4 regions of the Pseudomonas sp. rhizo66 genome follow, and region 3 is predicted to be linked to each of the others. Evidence: predicted binding sites of a transcription regulator. Region 3 holds the regulator's gene; each other region holds the start of a gene.

Region 1 (3,543 bases), on a different contig from region 3:
AAGCCTTCTTGGTCACGAAACGGGTTTGCGGCATAGGGCCGTCTTGAGCGTCAACCAGCAGCAGAACGGAGTCGACCATCGACATTACGCGTTCAACTTCGCCGCCGAAGTCGGCGTGGCCCGGGGTGTCCACGATGTTGATGTGGTAGCCGTTCCAGTTGATGGCGGTGTTTTTCGCCAGAATGGTAATACCGCGCTCTTTTTCCTGGTCGTTGGAGTCCATCACGCGCTCGTCGTTGAGCTCGTTGCGCTCCAGGGTGCCGGATTGACGCAGGAGTTTGTCTACCAGGGTGGTCTTACCATGGTCAACGTGGGCAATGATGGCGATGTTACGTAGATTTTCGATCACTTGTGTATCTCGATCAGAGGATTCGGTTTGCTGACAAGTCTTGGCAGCGATTAACAGTAGTGTCCGGCATGGCCGTTACAGCTTGACGGCGGTGTCGGGGGGCCGGTGACGCAGGCCACAGGCAAACAGCCCCGGGCACTTAGCTCGGTCGATAAACGCGCACATTGGCATGCCCCTCACTGAGCAAATGGTGAGCATGCAGGCGACTCATCACGCCTTTGTCGCAATACAGCAGGTACTGGCGAGTCGGATCCAGCTCCTTGAAACGAGCGTTCACTGCGTAGAACGGCATCGTCTGTACTTCTACGCCAGCAAGTTCCAGCGGCTCATCCTCGGCGGCATCCGGGTGACGGATGTCGATCACGATCTGGCCGGCCAGTGCTTCGCTGACTTCTTCAATCTGTACGTCCTGGCCCAATTCGTCGATCACTCGATCGATCGGCACCAGTTTGGCGTTTTCGAGCGCACGCTCGAGCACCGCCATGTCGAATTCTTTCTCTTCGTGCTCAACGCGACCGCGTTTGGCGGCTGTCTTCGGATTAACCGAAATGACCCCGCAGTATTCCGGCATGTGCCGGGCAAAATCGGCGGTGCCGATCTCGTTGGCCGTGTCGATGATGTCCTGCTTGTGCGCCACGATCAGCGGACGCAGGACCAGCTTGTCAGTCACGCAGTCGATCACCGAGAGGTTCGGCAGGGTCTGGCTCGACACCTGGGAGATCGCCTCGCCGGTAACCAGCGCTTCGATGTGCAGGCGATCGGCGATGTTGGAAGCCGCGCGCAACATCATACGCTTCAATACGACGCCCATATGACTGTTATCGACTTTGCCGAGAATTTCGCCCAGCACTTCTTCGAACGGAACACTGACAAATAGCACGCGTTGCGAGCTGCCGTACTTCTTCCAGATGAAATGCGCGACTTCCATCACGCCCAATTCGTGGGCACGACCGCCCAGATTGAAGAAGCAGAAGTGCGTCATCAGGCCGCGACGAATGATCTGGTAAGCCGCAACCGTCGAGTCAAAGCCGCCGGACATCAATACCAGCGTCTGCTCCAGAGCGCCGAGCGGGTAACCGCCGATGCCGTTGTGCTGGCTGTGGATGACGAACAACCGTTTGTCGCGAACTTCGATGCGGACTTCGATTTCCGGCGCTTTCAGGTCGATACCGGCAGCACCGCACTCACGGCGCAGCTTGCTGCCGACGTATTTTTCGACGTCCATCGAGCTGAACGTGTGTTTGCCCGCGCGCTTGCAACGCACCGAAAAAATCTTCCCCGCCAGTGCATCGCCGTAATGCTGTTTGCACTTCTCGGTGATGTCGTCGAAGTCGCCCAGCGGATACTCGTCGATCTGCAGAAAGTGCGCGATGCCCGGCATGCAGGTCAGGCGCTCACCCATCTCTTTCAAGGCTTTGGGGTCGGTAACGCGGGTTTCCAGCTCGAGATTGTCCCACACGCCGTTCACCACCACGGCCGGGTCCAGGTCACGGAGCACGGTGCGGATGTTCTTGGCCAACTGGCGGATGAACTTCGTCCGGACAGGTCGGCTTTTGATGGTGATCTCGGGGAAGACTTTTACGATTAGTTTCATGAAAACAGCGCGCGAACGGCCAGCCGAAAAAGGGGGGCGCGGATTATAGCGGAAATTGCTCAAGGTTTAACCAGTTAATGTGCAGAAGGTTTTGTGTGCACCAAAACAGGTCGTTTTCGATTTGTCACGCTACATTAAAGGGCGAGATTTTCTGCATTCAGGTGCTTTGCACCTTTATAAGCGTGAATTTGGGGCAAAAAACCCATGCTGGGGCACTGGCATGCAATTTGCTCCCTTGTGAGGCAGGTTGCCTTGGCAGAGTATCTGCGCCGGCATCACCCAACTTTAAGGGCATCCACTACTAGCCCTAAGCCACCCGGAGGACAGTATGTCGAAGACGGTTCAACTCATCAAAGATCATGACGTCAAGTGGATTGATCTGCGCTTCACGGACACCAAAGGCACTCAGCACCACGTGACCATGCCGGCTCGCGATGCTTTGGACGAAGACTTCTTCGAAGTCGGCAAAATGTTCGACGGTTCCTCCATTGCTGGCTGGAAAGGCATCGAAGCCTCCGACATGATCCTGATGCCGGTTGACGAAACTGCCGTTCTCGACCCGTTCACCGAAGACGCCACCCTGATCCTGGTGTGCGACATCATCGAACCTTCGAGCATGCAAGGCTACGACCGCGACCCACGTGCGATCGCCAAGCGTGCCGAAGAACACCTGAAAGCCACCGGCATCGGTGACACCGTGTTCGCCGGTCCAGAGCCTGAGTTCTTCATCTTTGACTCGGTGAAATTCAAGTCGGACATCTCCGGCTCGATGTTCAAGATCTACTCCGAGCAAGGTTCGTGGATGTCCGACCAGGACGTCGAAGGTGGCAACAAAGGTCACCGTCCAGGCGTCAAAGGCGGCTACTTCCCGGTTCCGCCGTTCGACCACGACCACGAAATCCGTACCTCCATGTGCAACGCACTGGAAGAAATGGGCCTGACCGTCGAAGTTCACCACCACGAAGTGGCAACTGCCGGCCAGAACGAAATCGGCGTCAAGTTCAACACCCTGGTGAAGAAAGCCGACGAAACCCAAACCCTGAAGTACGTTGTCCACAACGTTGCTGACGCTTACGGCCGCACCGCGACCTTCATGCCGAAGCCACTGTACGGCGACAACGGTTCGGGCATGCACGTCCACATGTCGATCTGGAAAGACGGCAAGAACACCTTCGCTGGTGAAGGCTATGCCGGCCTGTCCGATACCGCTCTGTACTTCATCGGCGGCATCATCAAACACGGTAAGGCCCTGAACGGCTTCACCAACCCGGCGACCAACTCCTACAAGCGTCTGGTGCCAGGCTTCGAAGCGCCGGTAATGCTGGCCTACTCGGCCCGCAACCGTTCCGCTTCGATCCGTATTCCTTACGTGTCGAGCCCGAAAGCCCGCCGTATCGAAGCACGCTTCCCGGATCCGGCTGCCAACCCGTACCTGGCCTTCGCAGCACTGCTGATGGCCGGTCTGGACGGTATCCAGAACAAGATCCACCCAGGCGACGCTGCTGACAAAAACCTGTACGACCTGCCGCCTGAAGAGGCGAAAGAGATCCCGCAAGTTTGCGGCAGCCTGAAAGAAGCCCTGGAAGAGCTGGACAAGGGC
Region 2 (3,543 bases), on a different contig from region 3:
AGCTGTTGTTGTTCCGTCTTGACGGTCAGCAGCTCTACGGAATCAACGTGTTCAAGGTGCGGGAAGTGTTGCAGTGCCCGTCACTGACGTTGATGCCCAAGTCCAGTCCTGTCGTGTGCGGGGTGGCAAATATCCGGGGGGCGACCATTCCGATCCTTGATCTGGCAATGGCCACCGGTTCCGGAGCGTTGAAGGACAAGAACAACCCGTTCGTGATCATCACGGAGTACAACACCAAGACCCAGGGTTTCCTGGTTCGCTCGGTGGAGCGCATCGTCAACATGAACTGGGAAGAGATTCATCCACCACCCAAGGGCACGGGGCGCGATCATTACCTGACCGCTGTGACTCGGGTGGACAATCAGTTAGTCGAAATCATCGACGTCGAGAAAGTGCTGGCCGAAGTTGCGCCGACACCGGAAGCGATTTCGGTGGGCGTGGTCGATGTCGAGACCCAGACCAAGGCACTCTCGTTGCGTGTCTTGACGGTCGATGACTCGTCAGTGGCGCGCAAGCAGGTCACGCGTTGCCTGCAGACGGTCGGCGTTGAAGTAGTAGCGCTGAACGACGGCAAGCAGGCGCTGGATTACCTGCGCAAGCTGGTCGATGAGGGCAAGAAGCCGGAAGAAGAGTTCCTGATGATGATTTCCGACATCGAGATGCCGGAGATGGACGGGTACACACTGACGGCCGAGATCCGCGCTGACCCGCGCATGCAAAAGCTTCACATCATCCTGCATACTTCGTTGTCCGGGGTATTCAATCAGGCGATGGTCAAGAAAGTCGGTGCCGATGACTTCCTGGCCAAGTTCCGTCCTGATGACCTGGCATCCCGGGTAGTCGACCGGATCAAAGCAGCAGATATCAGCTAGGGGCGTTTTGCTCCTGGCGGTCAACACGATTTAAGAGGCGGCATCATTGTCTACGGGTAATTTGGATTTCGAACAGTTCCGGGTCTTCCTGGAAAAAGCCTGTGGCATTTTGCTCGGTGAAAACAAGCAGTACCTGGTCTCGAGCCGTCTCAACAAACTGATGGAGCAGCAAGGCATCAAGTCTCTGGGTGAGCTGGTTCAGCGCATCCAGACCCAGCCGCGCAGCGGTTTGCGCGAACAGGTGGTCGATGCCATGACGACCAACGAAACCCTCTGGTTTCGGGATACCTATCCGTTTGAAGTCTTGAAGAACAAGGTGCTGCCTGAAGCGATCAAGGCCAGCCCCAACCAGCGCCTGCGGATCTGGTCGGCAGCCTGCTCGTCGGGTCAGGAGCCTTACTCGCTGTCGATGTCGATCGACGAATTCGAGCGCAGCAACCTCGGCCAGTTGAAGATGGGCGTGCAGATCGTTGCCACGGACCTGTCCGGCAGCATGCTGACCAACTGCAAGACCGGTGAGTACGACAGCCTGGCCATTGGTCGCGGTTTGTCCGCCGATCGTTTGCAGCGGTACTTTGATCCGAAAGGGCCGGGCCGCTGGGTGATCAAGGCGCCGATCAAGAACCGGGTGGAGTTCCGTTCGTTCAACCTGCTCGACAGCTATGCCGCGCTGGGCAAGTTCGACATCGTGTTCTGCCGCAACGTGTTGATCTACTTCTCTGCCGAAGTGAAGAAAGACATCCTGTTGCGCATTCACAGCACGTTGAAGCCGGGCGGGTATCTGTTCCTTGGCGCTTCTGAAGCGCTGAACGGTTTGCCGGATCATTACCAAATGGTTCAGTGCAGCCCGGGGATCATTTACCAGGCGAAGTGAAGCATATGGCAAAAGAAGGGAGCCCTCAGGGGCTCCTTTTTTTTGCCGCATGCTTCACGTAGGAGCTGCCGAAGGCTGCGATCTTTTGATTTTGTTTTTCAAGATCTAGATCAAAAGATCGCAGCCTTCGGCAGCTCCTACAGGGAGGGCTGTTAACAGGGCGAAGCGGCAGAAAAGCGGCATCCGGCGGTAACCGGTTGCCGCTTTTCTGGCATTGCCGCTTTGCCGACTCCCGGCAAAGCCCCGGTTTACGCGGCTTTCACAGTTTGGCACGACGCTTGCTAAAGCTCAGTTACGAAAAACCGGTCACCTGAAGGTTCCCGACATGAGCATCAGCTTCGATAAAGCGCTCGGCATTCACGAAAAGGCATTGGGCTTCCGCGCTCAGCGTGCCGAAGTGCTGGCCAACAACATCGCCAACGCCGACACCCCGAACTACAAGGCTCGGGATCTGGACTTCTCCAAAGTGCTTGAAGCACAGACCCAGAAAAACGCCAACGGCACTATCGCCCTGAACATGACCAACAGCCGTCACATCGAAGCTGAAGGCCTGGGCAACGGCGACGAATCGCTGATGTATCGCACGCCGATGCAACCTTCGATCGACCAGAACACCGTGGACGCTCAACTGGAACAGTCGAACTACGCGGAAAACGCCGTCGGCTTCCAGGCCAGCTTCACCCTGCTCAACAGCAAATTCAAAGGGCTGGTGTCAGCCCTGCGCGGAGAGTAATCCATGTCCCTGTCCAGCGTTTTCAACATTGCCGGCAGCGGCATGAGCGCACAGACCACGCGTCTGAACACCGTGGCCTCGAACATCGCCAACGCCGAAACCGTCTCGTCGAGCATCGACCAGACCTATCGCGCCCGTCACCCGGTGTTCGCCACCATGTTCCAGGGCGGCCAGAACAGCGGCAGCAATTCGCTGTTCCAGAGCCAGGACGCGGCCGGTCAAGGCGTACAGGTGCTCGGTGTGGTCGAGGACCAGAGCAACCTCGAAGCGCGCTACGAGCCGAACCATCCGGCGGCCGACGCCAAAGGCTACGTCTACTACCCGAACGTCAACGTGGTGGAAGAAATGGCTGACATGATTTCCGCGAGCCGCTCGTTCCAGACCAACGCCGAAATGATGAACACCGCCAAAACCATGATGCAGAAGGTACTGACCCTCGGTCAGTAATAAGGGGCGACTGCCATGAGTGTTTCCGATACCACCAGCAGCCTGAGCATGAATGACATCCTGGCGAACTCGTCGAAAAAGACCAGTTCGACCACCGGTGGCATTGCTTCGGCGACCAACAGCGCCACCGGCGGCCAGGCACTGGGCAAGGACGCGTTCCTGCAACTGCTGGTCACCCAGCTGAAAAACCAGAATCCGCTCGATCCGCAGGACAACAGTGCCTTCGTTGCGCAGTTGGCGCAGTTCAGCAGCCTTGAGGGGATTACCACCCTCAACAGCACTGTCAGCTCGCTGGCCGGCAACTACAACTCGTCGCAAGCCTTGCAGGCTTCGTCGCTGGTGGGCCGTAATGTGATCGTGCAGACCAACTCGGTTCAGCTCGACGATCCGAGCAAAGGCATGACCGGTTCGGTCACCGTTCCGTCGTCGATTGCCGGCGGCACCGTCAGCATCACCGACAGCAGCGGCGCGGTGGTTCGCACCATCGATCTGGGCAGTCGCGCCGCAGGCGCCGCGAGCTTCACTTGGGACGGCAAGGACAAGGACGGCAATCTGGTCAAGACCGGTACCTATACCGTCAAGGCCAACGCATCGATCAATGGTACCTCGACCGACAT
Region 3 (3,543 bases):
AGGCATGCCGCGCTTGAAGCCGAATGACTCGACCAGGAAAGCCGTACCAGGCTCCGGCTGGTTCAGCAGACGCAGCTTGATCGAGTCGCGCAACTGGTACAGGTTCAGGTTGGTGGTGTTGATCTTCAGGTCAGCGAGGTCGGCAATCGGGCCGAGCAGGGCGGTTTCATCCTGGATCGCCTCGGCCAGCGAGCGATTGGCGTTGCTCAGGGGATGGCGACGGCGCGTTTCAGAAAAACGCTTGAGCAGGGTTTCCTCGTCGGCATCCAGATACAGGACGTCGCACTGGATGTGCTTGCTTCGGACATCTTCAAGCAGTTCGGGGAAACGAGAAAGGTGGCTCGGCAGGTTGCGTGCATCAATCGATACGGCTACCAGCGGTTGCGCCAGTTCGGTGTGAATCAGCGCGCGTTCGGCCAGTTCCGGCAGCAGGCCTGCGGGCAGGTTGTCGATGCAGTAATAGCCGTTGTCCTCAAGAACATCCAGAGCTGTGCTTTTACCCGAGCCGGAGCGGCCACTGACGATGATCAAACGCATGATTAATGCCCGTTCTGCTCGCTCAGGACGACCTGATACAAGGCTTCGCTACTCGGTGCGCTGCGCAGTTTTTCGCGCACTTCCTTGCGATCAAGCATGCTGGCGATCTGACGCAGCAACTCCAGATGCGCATCGGTGGCAGCCTCCGGGACCAGCAGGACGAACAGGAGGTCAACCGGTGCGCCGTCAATGGCGTCGAAATCAATTGGAGCGTCAAGGTGCATCAGCGCACTGATCGGTGCTGTGCAACCCTTGAGGCGGCAATGGGGGATGGCGATGCCGTTACCAAAACCGGTAGAACCGAGTTTTTCACGGGCAATCAACGCCTCGAAGACATCTTGCATCTCCAGATCCGGCACTTCTCGGGCGATCAGGTTGGCAATTTGTTCGAGGGCTTTCTTTTTGCTGCCGCCCGGCACGTTCACGAGGGAACGGCCGGGGGTCAGGATACTTTCAAGTCGGATCATGGGGTGGGGGGTTATCGACCGGTCGCGCCCTGGAGCAGGCTCTGGGTCTTTTCCTTATGCTTTTTGAGTTGTTTATCCAGCTTGTCGGTCAAGGCGTCGATCGCCGCGTACATATCGGTATGTTCCGCGTTGGCGACCACTTCGCTGCCGGGTATATGCAAGGTGGCTTCGATTTTCTGCTTCAGCTTTTCGACGCACATCGTGACCTGCACGTTGGTGATCTTGTCGAAATGGCGCTCCAGTCGTTGGAGTTTTTCCTCGATATAGGCGCGCAGAGGTTGGGTCACTTCCAGTTGGTGTCCACTGATGTTGACTTGCATACAGCTTCTCCTTCGTTGCCAGTGCATAAAGCGGCAGGCTGGATAGCCTGCCACTGGAACGCTGTAACGTGGCTTACATCAACCGCTTGCGTTCGCTCGAAGGCGCGATCCCGAGGGATTCGCGGTACTTGGCGACGGTGCGGCGAGCCACCTGAATGCCTTGTGCCTCCAGTAAACCAGCGATCTTGCTGTCACTCAACGGCTTTTTCTGATTTTCCGCGGCAACCAGTTTTTTGATGATCGCGCGGATCGCCGTGGACGAGCATTCGCCGCCTTCGGAGGTACTGACGTGGCTGGAGAAAAAGTATTTCAGTTCATAAATACCGCGCGGGGTATGCATGAATTTCTGCGTAGTCACCCGGGAAATCGTCGATTCGTGCATGCCGACCGCTTCAGCGATGTCGTGCAGGACCAACGGTTTCATGGCTTCGTCGCCGTATTCCAGAAAACCGCGCTGATGCTCGACGATCTGGGTGGCTACTTTCATCAGGGTTTCGTTGCGGCTTTGCAGGCTCTTGATGAACCAGCGGGCTTCCTGCAACTGATTGCGCATGAAGGTGTTGTCGGCGCTGGTGTCGGCACGGCGGACGAAACCGGCGTACTGGGCGTTGACGCGCAGACGCGGCACCGATTCCTGATTGAGTTCGACCAGCCAGCGCTCGTTGTCCTTGCGCACGATAACGTCGGGGACAACGTATTCGGCTTCGGTGGACTCGATTTGCGAGCCCGGGCGCGGATTGAGGCTTTGTACCAGTTCGATGACCTGGCGCAGCTCGTCTTCCTTGAGCTTCATCCGGCGCATCAACTGGCTGTAGTCGCGGCTGCCGAGCAGGTCGATGTAATCGCTGACCAAACGTTTCGCTTCAGCCAGCCAAGGCGTCTTGGCGGGTAACTGACGCAATTGCAGCAACAGGCATTCACTAAGGTTGCGCGCACCAATGCCGGCCGGTTCGAACTGCTGGATACGGTGCAGAACGGCTTCGATTTCGTCGAGTTCGATGTCCAGTTCCGGATCGAACGCCTCGAGAATCTCTTCGAGGGTTTCATCCAGATAGCCCTGATTGTTGATGCAATCGATCAGGGTGACGGCGATCAGGCGATCGGTGTCGGACATCGGTGCGAGGTTCAGTTGCCACAGCAGGTGGCTTTGCAGGCTCTCGCCGGCCGAGGTGCGGGTGGTGAAGTCCCACTCGTCGTCATCGCTGCTCGGCAGGCTGCTGGCGCTGGTCTGGTAGACGTCTTCCCACGCGGTATCGACTGGCAGTTCGTTGGGGATACGTTCGCTCCAGTCACCTTCCTCGAGGTTGTCCACCGTCGGCGCGGTTTCCTGATACGAGGGTTCCTGGATCTCGGTGTTGGGCTTCTGTTCGGCGTTGTCGGCCATTGGGTCGGAATTGTCGAAGTCGTCGCCTTCTTCCTGGCGTTCGAGCATCGGATTGGATTCCAGCGCCTCCTGGATTTCCTGTTGCAGATCCAGGGTCGACAATTGGAGCAGGCGGATGGCCTGTTGCAGCTGCGGTGTCATCGTCAGCTGCTGGCCCATTCTCAAGACTAGCGATGGTTTCATGGCAGGGGCTTAACACCTTATTCGCCGGCGCTATGCGCCATCCACTACAGGGCGCCGAAGCGCCAAACTTAAGCAAATTATATGCCTGAAACTGAAGTGTTTGCCTAGAGCGCTGTAACAATTAAAGCGTATTAAATCCTGCTTGAATCGATACAGCGCCCCGGCGGCGCACCGGGCACTGTTGCGCTTACAGGCGGAACTCGTGGCCCAGATACACTTCCTTGACCAGATCGTTGGCCAGGATGGTTTCTGCGTCGCCTTCAGCGATCAGTTGACCATCGTTGACGATGTAAGCGGTTTCGCAGATATCCAGCGTCTCACGGACGTTGTGGTCGGTGATCAACACACCGATACCCTTGGCCTTGAGGTGGTGGATGATCTGCTTGATGTCGCCGACCGAGATCGGGTCGACACCGGCGAACGGTTCGTCGAGCAGGATGAATTTCGGTGCAGTTGCCAGCGCGCGAGCGATTTCCACGCGGCGGCGTTCACCACCGGACAGGCTCATGCCAAGGTTGTCGCGAATGTGGCTGATGTGGAATTCCTGCAGCAGGCTTTCCAGCTCCTTGCGACGGCCGGCCTTGTCGAGCTCCTGACGGGTCTCGAGGATGGCCATGATGTTGTCGGCCACCGACAGTTTGCGGAAGATCGA
Region 4 (3,543 bases), on a different contig from region 3:
GTGCGCCGAAGTCGGCATCGCCGCTGCGCCATCGCTTGAAGCGTTGAAGATCGCCGTTCACGTCTGAGCGAGTTCGCAATAAAAGGGAACCCTGCGCGTGACCGTCTATCCTAAAAGTGCATGCCACTATTCTGGAGCGACACCATGGGTTCCACGTTCAACGGTCTGATCGGCCTGATCATCCTCGCCCTCGACATCTGGGCCATCATCAATGTGCTGAAAAGCGGCGCGTCCACCGGGATGAAAATCGTCTGGGTGCTGCTGATCATCCTCCTGCCGGTGCTGGGCCTGATCATCTGGGCGATTGCCGGACCGCGGGGTAACGTGCGGATCTGACCCCGCTCTCATGGACAACCCATAACCTGTGGGAGCTGGCTGATGAGGTGAGGTTCCACTGGTCATCTTCGGCAACGTGCTGCAGGCGATCACCAAGCCAGGCAACGATTAAAAGAACACTGCAAACCCCCTGTGGGAGCGAGCTTGCTCGCGAAATCGGACTGTCAGCCAACATATTTGTTGAATGATAAACCGCCATCGCGAGCAGGCTCGCCCCCACATTTGTCCGGCCAATCTGAAGATGTCGCTTTTTTCATCTTCCCCCGCTGTAATCCTTTTGAACCAACCCCCGGCGTCCAAAGTCGAGATAGGTGTAAGCCCATTTGCGGGTTTGATCGAGGAGGCACTGATGCAAAAGTGGAAAGTCACTTTCGTGGATGATCACGGTGAAATTCTTGATGAAGTCTTCGAACGTGAGGAATGCCCGTCCGATGATGAAGCCGCGCGTCTGATCAAGGAGCGGCTGCTTCCGGTTGCCGCGAAGCTGGATCTGAACGATCTGGAAGGGCGCACCGCCGATGCCGGGGTGAAAAACCTCAAGACTCAGAACGGCATCGAAATCCGCAGCATCACACCTGTCTGAACACTTCCTGTCATCTCGTAAACCAGGCCTTGGCAGCAGCTCTATCTTGGGGCTACTCTGCAAGCGAGATCAGCGAACGGATCGCTAAGGTCTGGTCTTGTCAGCTACATGCTTGTTCCCGCGTGCAACCACGTTGCCGTCGTACTTTGGCCAAAGGCCCGGGGCGGGAATACGGAAAGTCTATCCATCTATGCGAGGGGGACGATTCATGAGCACAGCCTATCAAGAAGACATCAGCAGCAATGTTCTGCGCCGCATGAAAGAAGGCGGTTTCGATTTTTCCCGATTCCATCCCATCGAGTTCTACGCCATTTTCCCGGACGAGGAGCGGGCGCGCAGGGCGGCAGGCAAATTTCGCGGTGAGTCCATCAATGCCCAGGTCAGCCTGCGTGAGGACGGTGCGTGGGCACTGGAATTGAGCAAAGTGATGTACGCGACGTATGACGATATCGGCGACTTCGAGCAGGGTTTTTCGGCCGTGGTCGAACCGTTGGGCGGCATCATCGAAGGCTGGGGCGTCAAGCAGGAGGTGCGCAACCGCCATCGTTTGAACTGATCTCTGTTTTCATTTATCGAGCAACGGCTGACCTTTGGGTCGGCCGTTGTTTTTTAAAGAGCAAAAGATTGCAGCCTCCGGCAGCTCCTACAGGTGATCGGTATAGGAGCTGCCGGAGGCTGCGATCTTTTGCTTTTGCTTTCAAAACATTTCCAAAAGGCAAAAAAAAGCCACCGGAGAGGGTGGCTAAAAGGGAAGACCGATAAGGAGAGGAAACCGGTCAGGGTTACAGCGGGGCGGGCTGCGCGGGCAGTCCGGATCAGTTGAGCTGCTGACTTCATGGCACGCTGGTCGGTGAAGTTTTGCAGCGGATGCGCGGATTATCCTTAGGCAGCGCCGGGCAGTGAAATCAACTCTGACTATGCTGGTGATAGGCGATGCAGTGCGTCGCAATGAAGCGGGGGCAATCCGGTTGGGGCAATTGCCGCACAGGAATGGTGCGGTGCCTGCGGCGTGTATTTCCAACCGATTGAAATCAAAGCGTTTATGCCGATGGCACGGGCCTTGCGAAGGCCTGTATGTCCGGGTGACAAGGAGTACGGCATGATCCGCACCTATTTTGATGAGATGTACGATGCCGGCGGCCAGGTTCGCCCGCATTATCGGGAGTTCGCCCGATGGCTGGCTGACACGCCAGACGAACTGCTGGCCCAGCGGCGACGCGAGGCCGATCTGCTGTTCCATCGCGCCGGGATTACCTTCACGCTCTATGGGGACGAGCAGGGCACCGAGCGCCTGATTCCTTTCGACACCATTCCGCGCAGCATCCCCGCCAGCGAGTGGCGGATCGTCGAGCGCGGCTGCATCCAGCGGGTCAAGGCGCTGAACATGTTCCTCGCCGACCTCTATCACGAGCAGCGCATCATCAAGGCCGGGATCATTCCCGCCGAACAGGTACTGGCCAACGAGCAATATCAGTTGGCGATGCAGGGCCTGGATCTGCACCGCGATATCTATTCGCACATCTCCGGCGTCGATCTGGTACGCGATGGCGACGGCACTTATTACGTGCTCGAAGACAATCTGCGCACACCGAGCGGCGTGAGCTACATGCTCGAAGACCGCAAGATGATGATGCGCCTGTTCCCGGAGCTGTTCGCCGCGCAGCGCATTGCACCGATCGATCACTACCCGAACCTGTTGCTCGACACCCTGAAAAGCTCCAGTCCGATTGATAACCCCAGCGTAGTGGTGCTGACGCCGGGACGCTTCAACAGCGCCTTCTTCGAACACGCGTTCCTGGCCAGGGAAATGGGCGTGGAACTGGTCGAGGGCGCGGATCTGTTCGTGCGTGACGACAAGGTCTTCATGCGCACCACCGACGGCCCGAAAGCGGTGGACGTGATCTACCGCCGCCTCGACGACGCATTCCTCGACCCGCTGGCCTTCAACCCCGACTCGATGCTTGGTGTGCCGGGCCTGCTGTCGTCCTACCGCTCCGGCAACGTAGTGCTGGCCAACGCCATCGGCACTGGCGTGGCGGACGACAAATCGGTGTATCCGTTTGTCACCGACATGATCCGGTTCTACCTCGACGAAGAGCCGATTCTGAAGAACGTACCGACCTGGCAATGCCGCAATCCGTCTGAACTTTCCCATGTGCTGGCCAATCTTCCAGATCTGGTGGTCAAGGAAACCCAAGGTTCCGGCGGTTACGGAATGCTGGTGGGGCCGGCGTCGACGAAGGCGGAAATCGATGCCTTCCGCGAGCGCATCAAAGCCAAACCCCACGCGTACATCGCGCAACCGACGCTGTCGCTGTCGACCTGTCCGACCTTTGTCGAAAACGGCATCGCGCCACGCCATATCGACTTGCGTCCGTTTGTCTTGTCCGGTCGCGAAACCCGGGTGGTGCCTGGCGGTTTGACCCGCGTTGCACTGCGCGAAGGCTCCCTGGTGGTGAATTCCTCCCAGGGCGGCGGAACCAAGGACACCTGGGTGGTCGAGGATTGAAGGAAGCTTGCCATGTTAAGTAGAACTGCCTCGGATCTGTATTGGATGTCGCGTTACCTGGAGCGGGCGGAAAACCTCGCACGGATGCTCGACATCAGTTATTCGCTGTCGCTGA

The links. Region 3 encodes sigma-54, which starts transcription at its own class of promoters, with help from an activator protein. Its sites were predicted from a motif close to ANTGGCATNNANNTTGCTNT; they were not measured.
Region 1: glnA (type I glutamate--ammonia ligase) is a predicted target of sigma-54. The motif match lies at 2,158-2,177, and genes of this name have one in related genera.
Region 2: flgB (flagellar basal body rod protein FlgB) is a predicted target of sigma-54. The motif match lies at 2,012-2,031, and genes of this name have one in related genera.
Region 4: QZR14_RS22525 (circularly permuted type 2 ATP-grasp protein) is a predicted target of sigma-54. The motif match lies at 1,967-1,986, and genes of this name have one in related genera.

Annotation. Positions count from the first base shown of each region.
Region 1 covers NZ_JAUJWZ010000026.1:28,762-32,304, forward strand. The annotation lists gene typA (translational GTPase TypA) at 1-349, opposite strand, end outside; gene thiI (tRNA uracil 4-sulfurtransferase ThiI) at 489-1,943, opposite strand; gene glnA (type I glutamate--ammonia ligase) at 2,272-3,543, shown strand, end outside.
Region 2 covers NZ_JAUJWZ010000025.1:68,248-71,790, reverse strand. The annotation lists gene QZR14_RS25075 (chemotaxis protein CheV) at 1-872, shown strand, start outside; gene cheR (protein-glutamate O-methyltransferase CheR) at 919-1,746, shown strand; gene flgB (flagellar basal body rod protein FlgB) at 2,072-2,479, shown strand; gene flgC (flagellar basal body rod protein FlgC) at 2,483-2,926, shown strand; gene flgD (flagellar hook assembly protein FlgD) at 2,942-3,543, shown strand, end outside.
Region 3 covers NZ_JAUJWZ010000006.1:205,828-209,370, forward strand. The annotation lists gene rapZ (RNase adapter RapZ) at 1-537, opposite strand, end outside; gene ptsN (PTS IIA-like nitrogen regulatory protein PtsN) at 540-1,004, opposite strand; gene hpf (ribosome hibernation-promoting factor, HPF/YfiA family) at 1,016-1,324, opposite strand; gene QZR14_RS09755 (RNA polymerase factor sigma-54) at 1,398-2,891, opposite strand; gene lptB (LPS export ABC transporter ATP-binding protein) at 3,079-3,543, opposite strand, start outside.
Region 4 covers NZ_JAUJWZ010000020.1:75,384-78,926, reverse strand. The annotation lists gene QZR14_RS22545 (hypothetical protein) at 1-67, shown strand, start outside; gene QZR14_RS22540 (PLDc N-terminal domain-containing protein) at 145-336, shown strand; gene QZR14_RS22535 (hypothetical protein) at 686-919, shown strand; gene QZR14_RS22530 (ribonuclease E inhibitor RraB) at 1,128-1,475, shown strand; gene QZR14_RS22525 (circularly permuted type 2 ATP-grasp protein) at 2,019-3,428, shown strand; gene QZR14_RS22520 (alpha-E domain-containing protein) at 3,441-3,543, shown strand, end outside.